One region of the Streptomyces sp. NEAU-sy36 genome, then DNA from elsewhere that is predicted to be linked to it. Evidence: riboswitches for the same ligand, from Rfam matches in the RefSeq annotation. Region 1 holds a riboswitch; the other holds the start of a gene.
What was found. Region 1 has a riboswitch for glycine ahead of gcvT (glycine cleavage system aminomethyltransferase GcvT). Riboswitches for the same ligand answer to the same signal wherever they lie in the genome.
Positions count from the first base shown of each region.

Region 1 (4,203 bases):
ACGCGGCGGAGAAGAAGTCGACCGGGTCGTCCTGCCAGTCGGGCTCGAAGAGGCGGACGCGGCCGCCGCCCGCCGGGCCGTCCAGCGGGGTGGCGCCGGCGCGGCACAGCTCGGCCACGGCCTCGGGCGGCAGCGGGATGCCGACCGTGCCGCCGGGGTTGACCGCGATGCCGGCCTGCGGGGGCAGTCCGCGGGCGAACTCCACGGCCGGGGCGATGGTGTACGCCATGTGGGAGCCGGTCGCCTGGCGCAGCTGCTCCTCGGAGCTGAACACCGGGACGTACGCCTGGCCGCCGATCTCCAGGCCGGGCAGGTCCAGCGGGCCGCTGCCCGGACCGCCGCCGTTGGGCAGCGGCACCCAGAGAAAGCTGCGGCCGAGGACCTCGATGATCCGGCCGCCCGCCGCGGGTATGCCGAGGGAGGCCGACAGCACCTCCTCCAGTTCGTTGCCGGGCCAACCGCCGTGCGGGTGGGGGTGCGTCTGTGCCGGGAAGTCAGCGGGAATGTCCGCCGGGAAGTCCATCTGCCTACCGCCTGCTGGGAACCACTGCTGTGACCACGAAGGCTATCGGGTGACGGTGACGAAGCCGCTACCCCGTGAACACGATCCGCTGTATCGCGTCCGCCGCGGGCCGGTCCAGCAGCACCGCGGAGCCGCAGCCCGCGGGCAGCTCGCCGCGCTGCACCGCGCCGAGCAGCCGGGCCGTGGTGCGGCGGTGGCGGGCGAAGGCGTACCCGGAGACGCCGCGGCCGCGCTCGCGCTGGCCAGCGCGGGCCGTCTGCTCGGGCACGTCCAGCAGGACCAGGTGCAGGGTGCCGCCGGCGCGCCGGGCCGAGCGGGCGAGCCAGGCGCGCACCCAGGGCTGGGTGCCGCAGTCGTGCACCACCACCGGCTGCCCCGTGCGCAGGGCGCGGCGCAGCGCGAGGTAGTGGGCGGCGCGCACCAGGGGGCGGTAGAGGGCGTACGGCAGGCAGCGGGGCAGCCGGGCGGCGAAGCGCTCGCGGGTGTCCTGGGAGTCGACGCGGCGGCCGGTGACCGCGCGGCGCATCAGCGTGGACTTGCCGCTGCCGGGCAGTCCGCTGAGAACCACGAGGTCGCGCGGGCCGAAACGCAGGGTGCGGGGCGCGTGGTCCGCCCGCTCGCGCAGGTCCCACGCCCGTGTCCGGTCCGCCATGCCCGCCCCCTCGTCCCCTGGCCCGGGTCGGCTCCCCCGCCCCCGGCCGGCCGCCCCGGTCTGTTCTCTGCCCGCCGGCGGTAAAGAGAAGGTAATGGAGCCCGTGCGACGGGCGGGTGCGCGCGCTGCCACGGGCCGGTCACGGATACGGGCCCTGACGGGCACGGGTGCGACGTGCAATGATGTGGCCGCCAACTGCATACCGGCCGCTTGAATCCGCGCGGGAGAGTCCCCAGCCGTCTGCGCTGGGGCGCCGAAGGAGCAAGTCCCTCCCTTGAATCTCTCAGGCCCCGTTACCGCGCGGGCGAGGCACATCTGAAAAGCGGGTCGCTGTGACAGTGGCTCCACCCAAGGTGCAAGCCGTGGTCGCCCCCGTGGCGGTCCCGGCGAACCTCTCAGGTTCCGATGACAGATGGGGAGGAACGTTCCTCGCCCCATCCCTGTTGCCCTGGGAGACGACCGACCGATGAGCAGTACCGAACTCCGACACACCGCGCTGGACGCCGTGCACCGCTCGCTCGGTGCGACGATGACCGACTTCGCGGGCTGGGACATGCCCCTGCGCTACGGCTCCGAGCGCGACGAGCACGTGGCCGTACGCACCAAGGCGGGTCTGTTCGACCTCTCCCACATGGGCGAGATCACCGTCACCGGCGCCGGGGCGGCCGCCTTCCTGAACCACGCCCTGGTCGGCAACATCGCCTCCGTCGGCGTCGGCCGCGCCCGCTACACCATGATCTGCCAGGCCGACGGCGGCATCCTGGACGACCTGATCGTCTACCGGCTCGCCGAGACCGAGTACATGGTCGTCGCCAACGCCTCCAACGCCCAGGTGGTCCTGGACGCGCTGACCGAGCGCGCGGCGGGCTTCGACGCCGAGGTCCGCGACGACCGGGACGCCTACGCCCTGATCGCCGTGCAGGGCCCCGAGTCCCCCGGCATCCTCAAGTCGCTCACCGACGCCGACCTGGACGGCCTGAAGTACTACGCCGGGCTGCCCGGCACGGTCGCCGGCGTCCCCGCGCTGATCGCCCGCACCGGTTACACCGGCGAGGACGGCTTCGAGCTGTTCGTGAAGCCCGAGCACGCCGTCGAGCTGTGGCAGGCGCTGACCAAGGCCGGCGAGGGCGCCGGTCTGGTGCCGTGCGGCCTGTCCTGCCGCGACACGCTGCGCCTGGAGGCGGGCATGCCGCTGTACGGGCACGAGCTGACCACCGCCCTGACCCCCTTCGACGCCGGGCTCGGCCGCGTGGTCAAGTTCGAGAAGGACGGCGACTTCGTCGGGCGCGCGGCGCTCACCGAGGCAGCCGCCCGCGCCGAGCAGAACCCCCCGCGCGTCCTCGTCGGCCTGGTCGCCGAGGGCCGCCGCGTCCCGCGCGCCGGGTACGCGGTGGTCGCCGGCGGCCAGGTGATCGGCGAGGTCACCTCCGGCGCCCCCTCCCCCACCCTGGGCAAGCCGATCGCCATGGCCTACGTCGACGCGGCGCACGCGGCGCCGGGCACCGAGGGCGTCGGCGTGGACATCCGCGGCAACCACGAGCCCTACGAGGTCGTGGCGCTGCCGTTCTACAAGCGCCGGAAGTAGCCGGCGAGCGCGGTCCCGCCCCCGCCCGGCCCCGGGCGGGCACGTGACCCTGCGCACATTCACCCGCCCAGCGGCGGTCCCCGCACTCCCCCCGTCATCAGCACTCCCGCGCGTACAGGAGAATTCAGGCCATGAGCAACCCCCAGCAGCTGCGTTACAGCAAGGAGCACGAGTGGCTGTCGGGCGCCGACGAGGACGGCGTCTCGACGATCGGCATCACCGAGTTCGCGGCCAACGCGCTCGGCGATGTGGTCTACGCCCAGCTCCCGGCCGTCGGCGACACCGTGACCGCGGGCGAGACCTGCGGTGAGCTGGAGTCCACCAAGTCGGTCTCCGACCTGTACTCCCCCGTCACCGGCGAGGTCACCGCGATCAACGAGAACGTCGTGGACGACCCGTCGCTCGTGAACTCCGAGCCCTTCGAGGGCGGCTGGCTGTTCAAGGTCCGCGTTTCCGAGGAGCCGCAGGACCTGTTCTCCGCCGCCGAGTACGACGCCCACATCGCCGGCTGAGGAGTCGTAGCCCCATGACTGTCCTGAACACGCCCCTGCACGAGCTGGACCCGGAGGTCGCGGCCGCGGTCGACGCCGAGCTGCTGCGCCAGCAGTCCACGCTGGAGATGATCGCGTCCGAGAACTTCGCGCCGCTCGCGGTGATGGAGGCGCAGGGCTCGGTCCTCACCAACAAGTACGCCGAGGGCTACCCGGGCCGCCGCTACTACGGCGGCTGCGAGCACGTCGACGTCACCGAGCAGATCGCCATCGACCGGATCAAGGAGCTGTTCGGCGCCGAGTACGCCAATGTGCAGCCCCACTCCGGCGCCTCCGCCAACCAGGCGGCCCTGTTCGCGCTGGCCCAGCCCGGGGACACCATCCTCGGCCTGGACCTGGCGCACGGCGGCCACCTCACCCACGGGATGCGGCTGAACTTCTCCGGCAAGCAGTTCAACGTGGTCGCGTACCACGTGGACGAGGAGACCGGCCTGGTCGACATGGCCGAGGTCGAGAAGCTCGCCAAGGAGCACCGCCCCAAGGTGATCATCGCCGGCTGGTCGGCGTACCCGCGGCAGCTGGACTTCGCCGCGTTCCGCCGGATCGCCGACGAGGTCGAGGCCTACCTGTGGGTCGACATGGCGCATTTCGCGGGCCTGGTCGCGGCGGGTCTGCACGCCAACCCGGTCGAGCACGCGGACGTGGTCACCTCCACGACCCACAAGACCCTGGGCGGCCCGCGCGGCGGCATCATCCTCGCGAAGAAGGAGTTCGCGAAGAAGCTGAACTCCTCCGTCTTCCCGGGCTTCCAGGGCGGCCCCCTGGAGCACGTGATCGCGGCCAAGGCGGTCTCCTTCAAGGTCGCCGCCTCGGAGGACTTCAAGGAGCGCCAGCGCCGTACGGTGGAGGGTGCCCGCATCCTCGCCGAGCGCCTGACGGCCGACGACGCCCG
Region 1 is NZ_CP058977.1:6,869,213-6,873,415, forward strand. It holds gene HZZ00_RS29885 (enhanced serine sensitivity protein SseB) at 1-523, opposite strand, end outside; gene HZZ00_RS29890 (AAA family ATPase) at 591-1,175, opposite strand; glycine riboswitch at 1,387-1,484, shown strand; gene gcvT (glycine cleavage system aminomethyltransferase GcvT) at 1,642-2,760, shown strand; gene gcvH (glycine cleavage system protein GcvH) at 2,892-3,272, shown strand; gene glyA (serine hydroxymethyltransferase) at 3,287-4,203, shown strand, end outside.

Region 2 (4,203 bases), 4.4 Mb from region 1:
GAGCGGGCCCTGCTGGGACCTATGCCGGTGCGCACCCTGCCGGGGGTGGGGCCGGCCACCGGTGACCATCTGCGGCGGGCCGGCATCACCACGGTGGAGGAGCTGGCCGAGGCGGGCGAGGCCGAGCTCGTACGGCTGCTCGGCAAGGCACACGGACAGGCGCTGTACGCCATGGCCCTGGCCCGGGACGAGCGGCCGGTGGTGGCCGAGCGGGAGGCCAAGTCGGTGTCGGTCGAGGACACGTACGACGTGGACATCCACGACCGGCCGCGGATCGGGTTCGAGGTGCGGCGACTCGCCGACCGCTGTGTGGGGCGGCTGCGCGAGGCGGGGCTGTCCGGGCGGACGATCGTCCTGAAGGTGCGGCGGTACGACTTCTCGACGCTGACCCGCTCCGAGACGCTGCGGGGTCCCACGGACGACCCGGAGGTCGTCCGGGAGGCCGCCGGGCGGCTGCTGGACTCCGTGGACACCACGGGCGGGGTGCGACTGCTCGGGGTGGGCGTCACCGGGCTCGCCGACTACACCCAGGAGGACCTGTTCGCCCAGGCCGCGAAGCCGTCGCGGGAGGTGTCGCCCGAGGCGCCGGTGGCCGAGTCGGCGGCGGCGCCCGAGCCCGCCGCCCCGCACTGGCGGGCCGGCCAGGACGTACGGCACGACGAGTTCGGCCACGGGTGGGTGCAGGGCAGCGGCGTGGGCCGGGTGACGGTGCGGTTCGAGACCCCCCAGTCGGATCCGGGGCGGGTGCGGACGTTCCTCGTCACCGACCCCGCGCTGCGGCCGGCCGACCCCTTGCCCCTGGTGCCGGTGCCCGCCGGGCGGGGGCAGCCGTAGTCACGTCTCCTCTGAACCCGCCAGTTTGCCGAAGTCGTGGTCCGGGGCCGCCGCCGGCGGGGGCACGTCCAGGCCGTAGTGGTGGTAGAGCTGGAGTTCCTGTTCGGGGGAGAGGTGGCGGCCCACGCCGAAGTCGGGGGCGTCCTTGATCAGGGAACGGTCGAAGGGGACGTGCAGGGTGCCGTCGACGAGTTCACTGGGTTCCAGGGGGACGAAGGCGTCCCGGGAGAAGAGGCCGGTGCGTATGGCCGCCCACTCGGGCACGCCGGTCGCATCGTCCAGATACACCTCGTCGATCGTGCCGATCTTCGTGCCGGTGCGGTCGAAGGCCTTGCGGCCGATCAGGTTGCGCGGATCGATGTCGGTCTGCACGGTCCCTCTCCCTCCACGTGGTCGCAACTCATCCGTAAGCACTACGAAAGAGCACTTTCACCGCGGCGGCCACTTGAGGAACCGGCCGTTGACCTCGCTGGTAGGCTGATTGCGGCTGCTGACCCCGTGCGGGAGAGTCCTCCGACCACCTCGGAGGCGCCGAAGGAGCAAATCCTCCCCGGAATCTCTCAGGCTCACGTACCGCACGGACGAGGTCACTCTGGAAAGCAGGGCGGGTGTCGACGGCTTCCGCTCTCACCGACGGTGAAAGCCGGCGTCGCGAGGCGTCCGGTGAAGCTCTCAGGTTGAGATGACAGAGGGGGAGGCCGTCGGGGCACCCGCGCCGTGGTGCCCTTCGAAGGTCGCGTCAGACCAGGAGGCCTCCGCAATGACCGCCCAACGCATTCCGCTCTCCGAGCTCGAAGCGGGCATCCCCTTCGAACAGCGCCACATCGGCCCCGACCAGGAGGCGCGGGCCAAGATGCTCGCGCAGGTGGGCTACGGCTCCCTGGACGAGCTGACCGCCGCCGCGGTCCCGGATGTGATCAAGAACGCCGACGCGCTCGACCTGCCGGGCGCCCGCACCGAGGCCGAGGTGCTGGCCGAGCTGCGCTCGCTCGCCGACCGCAACCAGGTCCTCGGCTCCATGATCGGCCTGGGGTACCACGGCACCTTCACCCCGCCGGTCATCCTGCGCAACGTCATGGAGAACCCGTCCTGGTACACGGCCTACACGCCCTACCAGCCGGAGATCTCCCAGGGCCGTCTGGAGGCCCTGCTGAACTTCCAGACCATGGTCGCCGACCTGACCGGCCTGCCCACCTCGGGCGCCTCCCTGCTGGACGAGGGCACGGCCGCCGCCGAGGCCATGGCGCTGTCCCGGCGCATGGGCAAGAACAAGAAGGGCCTGTTCCTGGTCGACGCGGACGCACTGCCGCAGACCGTCGCCGTGATCCAGACCCGCGCCGAGCCGACCGGTGTCGAGGTCGTCGTCGCCGACCTCAGCGAGGGCATCCCGGCCGACATCGCCGCCCGGGACATCAACGGCGTGCTGGTCCAGTACCCGGGCGCCTCCGGTGCCGTACGCGACATCAAGCCGCTGATCGAGCAGGCCCACGAGCTGGGTGCCCTGGTCACCGTCGCCGCCGATCTGCTCGCCCTGACCCTGCTGACCTCTCCGGGTGAGCTGGGCGCGGACATCGCCGTCGGCACCACCCAGCGCTTCGGCGTCCCGATGGGCTTCGGCGGGCCGCACGCGGGCTACATGGCGGTGCACGAGAAGTTCGCCCGCAGCCTGCCCGGCCGCCTGGTCGGCGTGTCCGTCGACGCCGACGGCAACAAGGCCTACCGGCTGGCCCTGCAGACCCGCGAGCAGCACATCCGCCGCGAGAAGGCCACCAGCAACATCTGTACCGCGCAGGTGCTGCTCGCCGTCATGGCCGGCATGTACGCCGTCTACCACGGTCCCGAGGGCCTGCGGACGATCGCCCGGCGCACCCACCGGTACGCCGCGATCCTCGCCGAGGGCCTGCGGGCCGGCGGCGTGGACCTGGTGCACGGCGCGTTCTTCGACACCGTCACCGCGCGGGTGCCCGGCAAGGCCGCCGAGATCGTCGCCGCCGCCCGGGACAACGGCGTCAACCTGCGTCTGGTCGACGCCGACCACGTCTCCATGGCCTGCGACGAGACCACCACGCGGGCGCACCTGGCCACCGTCTGGTCCGCCTTCGGCGTCGAGGCCGACATCGAGGCGCTGGACGCGAGCGCCCCCGACGCGCTGCCCGAGGCCCTGCTGCGCGGCGACGACTACCTCACCCACCCGGTCTTCCACCAGCACCGCTCCGAGACCGCGATGCTGCGCTACCTGCGCAAGCTGGCCGACCGCGACTACGCGCTCGACCGCGGCATGATCCCGCTGGGCTCCTGCACCATGAAGCTCAACGCGACCACCGAGATGGAGCCGGTCACCTGGCCGGAGTTCGGCGCGCTGCACCCCTTCGCGCCCGCCGAGCAGGCCGAGGGCTACCTCACGCTCATCCGCGAGCTGGAGGACCGCCTGGCCGAGGTCACCGGCTACGACAAGGTCTCCCTCCAGCCGAACGCCGGCTCCCAGGGCGAGCTGGCCGGTCTGCTGGCGGTCCGCGGCTACCACCGCGCCAACGGCGACGAGGGCCGCACGGTCTGCCTCATCCCGTCCTCCGCGCACGGCACGAACGCCGCCAGCGCCGCGATGGCCGGCATGAAGGTCGTCGTCGTCAAGACCGCCGAGGACGGCGAGATCGACGTCGAGGACCTGCGGGCCAAGATCGAGCGGTACCGCGACGAGCTGGCGGTGCTGATGATCACCTACCCGTCCACGCACGGTGTGTTCGAGGAGCACGTCGCCGACATCTGCGCCCGGGTGCACGAGGCCGGCGGCCAGGTGTACGTCGACGGCGCCAACCTCAACGCGCTGGTCGGCCTCGCCAAGCCGGGCCACTTCGGCGGCGACGTCTCGCACCTCAACCTGCACAAGACCTTCTGCATCCCGCACGGCGGCGGCGGTCCCGGCGTCGGCCCGGTGGCGGTCCGCTCGCACCTGGCGCCGTACCTGCCCAACCACCCGCTGCAGCCGGCGGCGGGCCCGGAGACGGGCGTCGGTCCCATTTCGGCGGCGCCGTGGGGCTCGGCGGGCATCCTGCCGATCTCCTGGGCGTACGTCCGCCTGATGGGCGGCGAGGGCCTCAAGCGGGCCACCCAGGTGGCCGTGCTGTCCGCCAACTACATCGCCAAGCGCCTGGAGCCGCACTACCCGGTGCTCTACACCGGCCCCGGCGGCCTGGTCGCGCACGAGTGCATCATCGACCTGCGCCCGCTGACCAAGGCGACCGGCGTGAGCGTGGACGACGTGGCCAAGCGCCTGATCGACTACGGCTTCCACGCGCCGACCATGTCGTTCCCGGTGGCCGGCACGCTGATGATCGAGCCCACCGAGTCCGAGGACATCACCGAGCTGGA
Region 2 is NZ_CP058977.1:2,501,732-2,505,934, forward strand. It holds partial or broken gene HZZ00_RS11535 (DNA polymerase IV) at 1-913, shown strand, start outside; gene HZZ00_RS11540 (PRC-barrel domain-containing protein) at 835-1,206, opposite strand; glycine riboswitch at 1,326-1,420, shown strand; gene gcvP (aminomethyl-transferring glycine dehydrogenase) at 1,595-4,203, shown strand, end outside.
Region 2: it holds a riboswitch for glycine, as region 1 does, so the genes downstream of both, gcvP (aminomethyl-transferring glycine dehydrogenase) here and gcvT (glycine cleavage system aminomethyltransferase GcvT) in region 1, are expected to answer to the same signal.